2 regions of the Streptomyces sp. NBC_00414 genome follow, and region 2 is predicted to be linked to the other one. Evidence: riboswitches for the same ligand, from Rfam matches in the RefSeq annotation. Region 2 holds a riboswitch; the other holds the start of a gene.
What was found. A riboswitch is a leader RNA that binds a small molecule or an ion and turns the genes downstream of it on or off. The one in region 2 is predicted to bind cobalamin.
Positions count from the first base shown of each region.

Region 1: another riboswitch for cobalamin. It lies ahead of OHS59_RS33945 (cobalamin biosynthesis protein); the one in region 2 lies ahead of OHS59_RS15910 (ribonucleoside-diphosphate reductase subunit alpha).

Region 1 is NZ_CP107935.1:7,812,545-7,816,430, forward strand. Features, by position in the region: gene OHS59_RS33940 (cobyric acid synthase) at 1-994, opposite strand, end outside; gene OHS59_RS33945 (cobalamin biosynthesis protein) at 991-2,007, opposite strand; cobalamin riboswitch at 2,135-2,277, opposite strand; gene OHS59_RS33950 (hypothetical protein) at 2,802-3,023, opposite strand; gene OHS59_RS33955 (inorganic phosphate transporter) at 3,036-3,886, opposite strand, start outside.
Region 2 is NZ_CP107935.1:3,724,933-3,728,818, reverse strand. Features, by position in the region: gene OHS59_RS15910 (ribonucleoside-diphosphate reductase subunit alpha) at 1-1,946, opposite strand, end outside; cobalamin riboswitch at 2,085-2,244, opposite strand; gene OHS59_RS15905 (GNAT family N-acetyltransferase) at 2,319-2,855, opposite strand; gene OHS59_RS15900 (nucleoside hydrolase) at 2,904-3,886, opposite strand, start outside.

The DNA.
Region 1 (3,886 bases), 4.1 Mb from region 2:
CCAGGGCGTCCGCGAGGCCGCGCCGCCGCAGCCACTCCAGGGCGCGGACCGTGCCCCGGGTGCCGGGCACGACGACCAGGTCGGCGTCCACCAGTTCCTCGGCGCGGTCCACGAACCGCACCACGACGCCCGGTTCGGCGGCGAGGGCGTCCAGGTCCGTGAAGTTGGACATCAGGGGGATCGCGCAGACGGCGACCCGCAGGATGTCCTCGCCGACGGGGGAGGAGACCTCGGACTCGCGTACCGACCCCCGCAGGGACACTCTGAGCCCGTCCTCCTCGTCGATGCCGAGGCCGTGCCGGAAGGGCAGGACGCCGTACGTGTGCCGCCCGGTGAGCCCGCGCAGCATGTCGATGCCGGGTTCGAGCAGCGAGACGTCACCGCGGAACTTGTTGACGAGGAACCCGGCCACGAACTCCTGGTCCTCGCGCGAAAGGAGGGCCACCGTCCCGAAGAACGAGGCGAAGACCCCGCCGCGGTCGATGTCCCCGACCACGAGCACGGGCAGCCGCGCGTTGCGCGCGATCCCCATGTTCACGATGTCCGTGCGCCGCAGATTGATCTCGGCGGGGCTCCCCGCCCCCTCACAGATCACCGCGTCGTACGTGCCCCGCAACTCGGCCAGACAGTCCAGCACGGTCCCGAGCAACGCCTCCTGGCGTCCGCCGTGATAGCCGCGCGCACTCAACTCGCCCACGGGCTTGCCCATCAGCACGACCTGGCTGCTGCGGTCGCTGCCCGGCTTGAGCAGCACGGGGTTCATGAGCACGGAGGGCTCCAGGCGGGCGGCCTGCGCCTGCATGGCCTGCGCCCGCCCGATCTCGGCACCCTCGCGCGTGACGAACGAGTTCAGGGACATGTTCTGCGCCTTGAAGGGCGCCACCTTCACACCCTGCCGCACCAGCCACCGGCAGATCCCGGCGGTCACGACACTCTTGCCTGCGTCGGAGGTGGTCCCGGCGACGAGCAGCCCCCCGCCCGTTCCGCCACTCATGACGTACGCCCTTTCATGACACGTGACTCGGCGAGGGACTCGGTGAGTGACTCGGCGGGCGTCTCGGTGCGTGACCCGGTGAGCGAGGTGGCGAGCAGCCGTCCGGCGACACTCGCGCCCAGCGCGAGCAGGCTCACGCGGCGTGAGAGCCGGACGGCCCGTTCGATGTCCCCGACCCGCACGGCCCGCCCCGGACCGTTCAGTACGGGCCGGTGCTCGACCCGTCCCGCGTACGAGAGCGTGCCGCCGAGCCGTACCCCGAGCGCGCCCGCGAACGAGGCCTCGACGGGCCCGGCGTTGGGGCTCGGATGCTTCGCCGCGTCGGCGCGCCAGGCGCGGACCGCTCCCCGCGGATCGCCCCCGGCGACGGCGGCGAGGACCGCGGTCAGCCGCGCCCCGGGCCACCCGGCCACGTCGTCGAGCCGGGCCGAGGCCCACCCGTACCGCCGGTACCGGGCCGACCTGTGCCCGACCATGGCGTCCAGCGTGTTGACGGCGCGGAAGCCGACCAGTCCGGGCACGCCCGCGACGGCGCCCCACACCAGGGCGCCCACCACGGCGTCGGAGGTGTTCTCGGCGACCGACTCGACCACCGCCCGGGCGATCCCGTCGGCGTCCAGCGCCTGCGGGTCCCGCCCGCACAGGTGCGGCAGCCGCTCGCGGGCCACCTCGATGTCCCCGGCGGCCAGCGCCCCGCCGACTGCCCGGGCCTCCCGCCCGAGCGAGGTCCCCCCGACGACGGCCCACGTGGCGGCGGCGGTCAGGGCGACGGACGCGACAGCGGAGGTACGGACGGAACGGTCGGCGGCCACGGCGAGAGCGACGGCGCCGCCCGCGCACACGGCGGTGTGCAGCGCGCCCCGTCCCCGGTGGTCCCGCCAAAGGCCCCGCTCGACGGCTCCCGCGGCCCGGCCGAACGCGGCGACCGGATGCCCCCGGCGAGGATCGCCGAGCAGCAGGTCACCGAGAAGGCCGACGGCGGCGCCGTACGCGAAGACGCGATCGGCACGCATCGGTTCAGCCCGCCGCTGGGTAGAGGGGAACCCTCGTACCGGGTCTCGTACCGGGCCTGGGCACACTGGTCCACAACAGGCGGCCGCGCATGGCGATATGTCCTCACTCAGGGTGTCCACGCCCTGGTTCGACGAGACCGACGACGAGAGTTCCTGGCTCCCGGGGAAATGGATTCCCCGGTAACAGTGGCGGGACCGCGCCGGATTCGCACCGGCTTCCTCTTCTGCCGACGTACATGGCCTCGGCAGTCCACCACGGTCCGAGAACACCCGTCAACTTGCTGTTGACCTGCGACGGGAGAGTGTGCTGAGACCCACATCCGCCGACAGGCCCTCCCTGCGGGCGGGTTGTCGCGGGCGGGTTTCCGTCAGCCGGGGACGGACTCGGACCACGGCCTTGCGATCACTGTGCGTGACATGCAATGACATGCGTGACGAGGAGTACGGGTCGCGGGGATCGCGCGGCGCGCGGGGAGGGGCCGAGCAGTGGCGCACGGGGGAGAGACGGAGCCGGACGGCGGACAGGGACGGCGCGATGCCCGCGCCCCGTCCTGACTTGGAGCAACGGAGTTCGGCGTCCTCTCCTACGACATGGACCGCCTCGAGGACGGCTCCGTGTCCCGGCTCTGAGGGCGGCTCGGTCCGCGCCCGCCGGACATGCGCGAGTCCCTGCCGGACTCCTTCGTCGTCCCGTCGGGCGCGGACACGCCTCCGCCCTGCCGGGACCGCGGACGAGGCGGCCCCGGCAGGGCGGACGGTGACACTCGGGGCGTACGGCCCGACGGCCGTACCGGTCAGGCGACGATCAGATAGATCCCGTACGCCACGGCCCCCGCGCAGGCCGCGAAGCAGGCGTACGCGCCGGTGACCGCGAGGGCCGCGGAGCCGCCCTGGGCGGCGGCCGACTCGCGCTTGGTGAGGCCGACGATGCCGAGGGTGAAGAGGCCCACGAGGGCGACGGTGGAGATGAGGCTGACTCCGAACACGGAGCCGAGGGCTGCCCAGTCGATCTTCATTCGGTTCGTTCCTTACACCGTGGCCGGACGGGCGGGCTCGGCGTCCGGGCCCGGGATGGTGGTCTTCAGGTCGTCGTTCACGGTCGAGGCCGCCGGGGCGACCGGGGCCGAGGGAGGCGGGGTGACGGCGGCGATCGCGGTGGTCACGACGCCCGCGGGCTCGTGGTCGTCGTTGACGTTGTCGACGGTGACGGGCTGGCGGCGGGACAGCGTCCAGATGATCCCGGAGCCGGCGATCAGCAGCGCGCCGGTGAGGACGATGCCCCAGGTGCCCTGCTGGGTGAGGAACTCGGCGCCCGCGCCGACCAGACCGGCGGCGGGGAGCGTGAGGCCCCAGGCGATGAACATGCGGGTCGCGGTCGACCAGCGGACGACACCGCCCTTGCGGCCCAGGCCCGAGCCCATCACGGCGCCGGAGCAGGACTGGGTGGTCGAGAGGGAGAAGCCGAGGTGCGAGGAGGCCAGGATGACCGTCGCTGCGCTGGTCTGGGCGGCGAAGCCCTGCGGCGGCGCGAGGTCGGTGAGGCCCTTGCCCATGGTGCGGATGATGCGCCAGCCGCCCAGGTAGGTGCCGAGGGCGATGGCGATACCGGCCGAGACGATGACCCACAGGGGCGGGTTCGAGCCGGGCGAGAGGACACCGCCGGTGACCAGGGCCAGGGTGATGATGCCCATGGTCTTCTGCGCGTCGTTCGTGCCGTGGGCCAGCGAGACCAGGCCCGCGGAGGTGATCTGACCCGCGCGGTAGCCCTTGGAGGTCGCCTTCTCACCGGCCCCCTTGCTGATCCGGTACGTCAGCCGGGTGGCGAGCATCGCGGCGAGTCCGGCCACCACGGGTGCGGCGATCGCGGGGAGGAGGACTT
Region 2 (3,886 bases):
TGGAGGAACTCGCCCGACAGCGTCTCGCGCTTGAACAGGTTGGAGACCTGCGGCTCGATGCACTCGTACACGCCCGCGATGGACGCGATGGTGGCGGTCGGGGCGATGGCGAGCAGCAGCGAGTTGCGCATACCCACGGCGGCGATCCGCTCCCGCAGGGCGGCCCAGCGCTCCGGCCAGTTCAGCTCGACGTCGTAGTGGTCCGGATGCAGCACACCCTGGGCCGTACGGGTCTTCTCCCAGGCGGGCAGCGGGCCGTTGCGCTCGGCGAGGTCCGCGGACGCCTCGTACGAGGCGAGCATGATCCGCTCGGCGATCCGGGTGGAGAGGGCACGGGCCTGAGGGGAGTCGAACGGCAGCCGCAGCTTGAAGAAGACGTCCTGCAGACCCATGGCGCCGAGGCCCACCGGACGCCACTTGGAGTTGGAGCGGCCCGCCTGCTCGGTCGGGTAGAAGTTGATGTCGACGACCCGGTCGAGGAAGGTCACGGCGGTACGGACGGTCGCGTCGAGCCGCTCCCAGTCGATGTCCTGCGCGTCGGCGTCCACGAAAGCGCCCAGGTTGACCGACCCGAGGTTGCAGACCGCGGTCTCCCCGTCGTCCGTGACCTCCAGGATCTCGGTGCACAGGTTCGAGGAGTGGACCGTGTGGCCGGGCAGCGCCGTCTGGTTGGCCGTGCGGTTGGCGGCGTCCTTGAAGGTCATCCAGCCGTTGCCGGTCTGCGCCAGGGTGCGCATCATGCGGCCGTACAGGTCACGGGCCGGGATGGTCCTCTTCGCGAGCCCCTGCTCCTCGGCCCTGCGGTACGCGGCGTCGAACTCGTCGCCCCACAGGTCGACCAGCTCGGGCACGTCCGAGGGCGAGAACAGCGACCAGTCGCGGTTCTCGTTCACCCGGCGCATGAACTCGTCCGGGATCCAGTGCGCGAGGTTCAGGTTGTGCGTACGCCGGGCGTCCTCACCGGTGTTGTCGCGCAGCTCAAGGAACTCCTCGATGTCGGAGTGCCAGGTCTCCAGGTAGACGGCGGCGGCGCCCTTGCGCCGGCCGCCCTGGTTCACCGCGGCGACCGAGGCGTCGAGGGTCTTCAGGAACGGGACGATGCCGTTCGAGTGCCCGTTCGTGCCGCGGATCAGCGAACCGCGCGAACGGATCCGGGAGTACGAGAGGCCGATGCCGCCCGCGTGCTTGGAGAGGCGGGCCACCTGGTGATAGCGGTCGTAGATGGAGTCCAGCTCGTCCAGCGGGGAGTCGAGGAGGTAGCAGGACGACATCTGGGGGTGGCGCGTACCGGAGTTGAAGAGCGTGGGGGAGGAGGGCAGGTAGTCGAGGCGGCTCATCAGCCGGTACAGGGAGGCCACTTCGTCGAGGGCGCGCGTGGTGTCGTCCTCGGCGAGACCGCTCGCCACCCGCAGCATGAAGTGCTGGGGCGTCTCGATGACGGACCGCGTGATCGGGTGCCGCAGCAGGTACCGGCTGTGCAGGGTTCGCAGGCCGAAGTAGCCGAAGCGGTCGTCGCCCGCCAGGTCGATCAGCGCGTCGAGCCGGGCCGCGTGCAGGCGTACGAACGCTGCCGTGCGGTCGGCGATCAGGCCCTCGCGGTGGCCGACGGCGACCGACTCGGAGAAGGAGCGCACACCCTGTGAGGCGGCCTCCTCGGCGATGCCGACGGTCAGCAGGCGGGCGGCCAGCTTCGAGTAGACCGGGTCCTCGGAGATGAGCCCTGCGGCCGACTCCGTGGCCAGCTCACGCAGCTCGGCCGTGTCCGCGGCGGCGGACCGGCCGCGCAACGCGGCGGCGGCGACCCGGCCGGGGTCGGCACCGGGGAGGTCGGCGGTGAAGTCGGTCAGGATCCGCAGCAACGCGGTTCCCGGTCCGTCTGCCTCGGCCCTGTCCTGCTGCTCCCGGGTCGCTGTCGCGGAGACCGGATCGGCTGGCGCGATGGTCACGTAGGGCTCTCCCTCGCTCGGCACGGGGCCCGCGGGGAGGGGGATTCGGAGCACACGGGGGTACACGCTCTGGGCAGCGGTACTCCGCGTCCACCGGCCCACTCCACGAGGCCCGGACGTCATGCACCCGGACCGGACGGTCCAGGCGCGCTGTCGGCAGGTCCTCGGACTGACTCCTGTACGCGATATACGAGCATGCGGACATATGGGCATGCGTATATGCGCGTATAAGTACACCGTTGCGGGACAGTTCCGGATTCGCACCGGATTCCCCTGCGACGACAGCGAGCATGAGCATACATCTTGTGCCGGGCTCCGGAAGCACCCCCACATCTTGTGTCGTGTCGACTCCGGGAGGGGTAGCGGAGCGTGTCAGAGCGTCAACTCATAGCTGAGGAGCATGATGTCGTCCAGGTGCGGGACGGGGTTCCAGTCCCGGGCCGGATCGCGGGTGAAGCCGAGGCGCTCGTAGATCCGGTGGGCGCTGTGCATGGTGCGCTGGGTGGACAGCACGACGGCCCCGCAGCCGTCCGTGGCCCGTGCGCGGTCGACGCAGGCGCGCACGAGGGCGGTGCCCACGCCCCTGCCGCGGGCGTCCTTCGAGACCGCCAGCATCCGGATCTCGGCCTCGCCGTCGCGCGAGACCTCGGCCATGGGACCGCCTGCCGGCACGAAGGTCACCCCGCCGAGAAGCCGCCCCCGCACGCCCGCCCCGCCGCCGCCCTCCACGTCCTCGACGGCCACCAGTACGTCGGCGGCGGCGGCCCGCTTCGCCACGTTCCGCAGCTCGCCGAGGTACTCGTCGCTCTCCCCGAAGTCGAGCAGCCCGTCCCCGAGATAGGCCTGCGCGGTGATCTCTCCCAGCGCGGTGTACTCCCCGGGCTCCGCCCGTCTGATCACGATGTCCATGCTGAGCAGTGTGCAGTGTGCCGGTGGCTCGGGTGGTTCGGGTGGCTCTCAGCCCGCGCTCGGCCACAACTGCAGCGTCGAGACGAAATCCTTCGTGAAGTCGCGCGGGCCAGGACCCAGCGCCACCCGGCCGGTGAGGCGGGCCCGTGCGGTCAGGGCCGGCGACTCGGGATAGTAGATCCGCCCCGCCGCCGAGGGCACGAACACGGTCTGGCCGCGGGTGAGTTCGGCGGCGGACTCGACGATGACCGCGCCCTCCGCGAGCGTCACGAACGACTCGTCCGCGCACACGCCGACGGCGAGCGGATCGTGCAGCGGACAGGTGCCGTCCCCGCCACTGCGCCGGTACGCGTCCATGTAGACCCGCAGCAGTCTGGCGGCGAGCGCGGTGCCGGGGCCCGCCGCCTCCAGGGCCGCGAGGTCGGCGGGCCTGAACAGCCATTGGTGCGAGGCGTCCAGGTCGACCATCGTGAACGGGATGCCGGAGGACAGGACCAGCTCGGCGGCGTCCGGGTCGGCCCACATGTTGAACTCGGCGACCGGGGTGATGTTCCCGGGCACCCGCGCGGCGCCGCCCATGAACACGAACCTGCCGACGCGCCGGGCGAATCCGGGGTCCTCCAGGAGCGCGATCGCGATGTTGGTGAGGGGGCCCGTGGCGCACACCGTCAGCTCGCCCTCGTACTCCCGGGAGAGCCGCAGCAGCGCCTGCGCGGAGGACTCCGTCGGGTGCGCGGCGGTCGAGTCGGGCAGCGTCTCGTCGCCGAGGCCCGAGGGGCCGTGGAAGTCGGCGGCGACGCGGTAGGGGAGGCGGGTCAGGGGGCGGCCCGCACCGCGGTGCACGGGGACGTCGGCGTCGATGCGCATCGCTCGTGCGAGGGCGCGGGCGTTGAGGTAGGTCTGCTCGGCGGGGAGGTTGCCGCCCGCGGAGGTGTAGGCCTTCAGGTCCCACAGGCCTGTGCCCAGGAGGTACTGGAGGGCTACGGCGTCGTCGATACCGGGGTCGCTGTCGAGGACGATGGGCGCGCGTG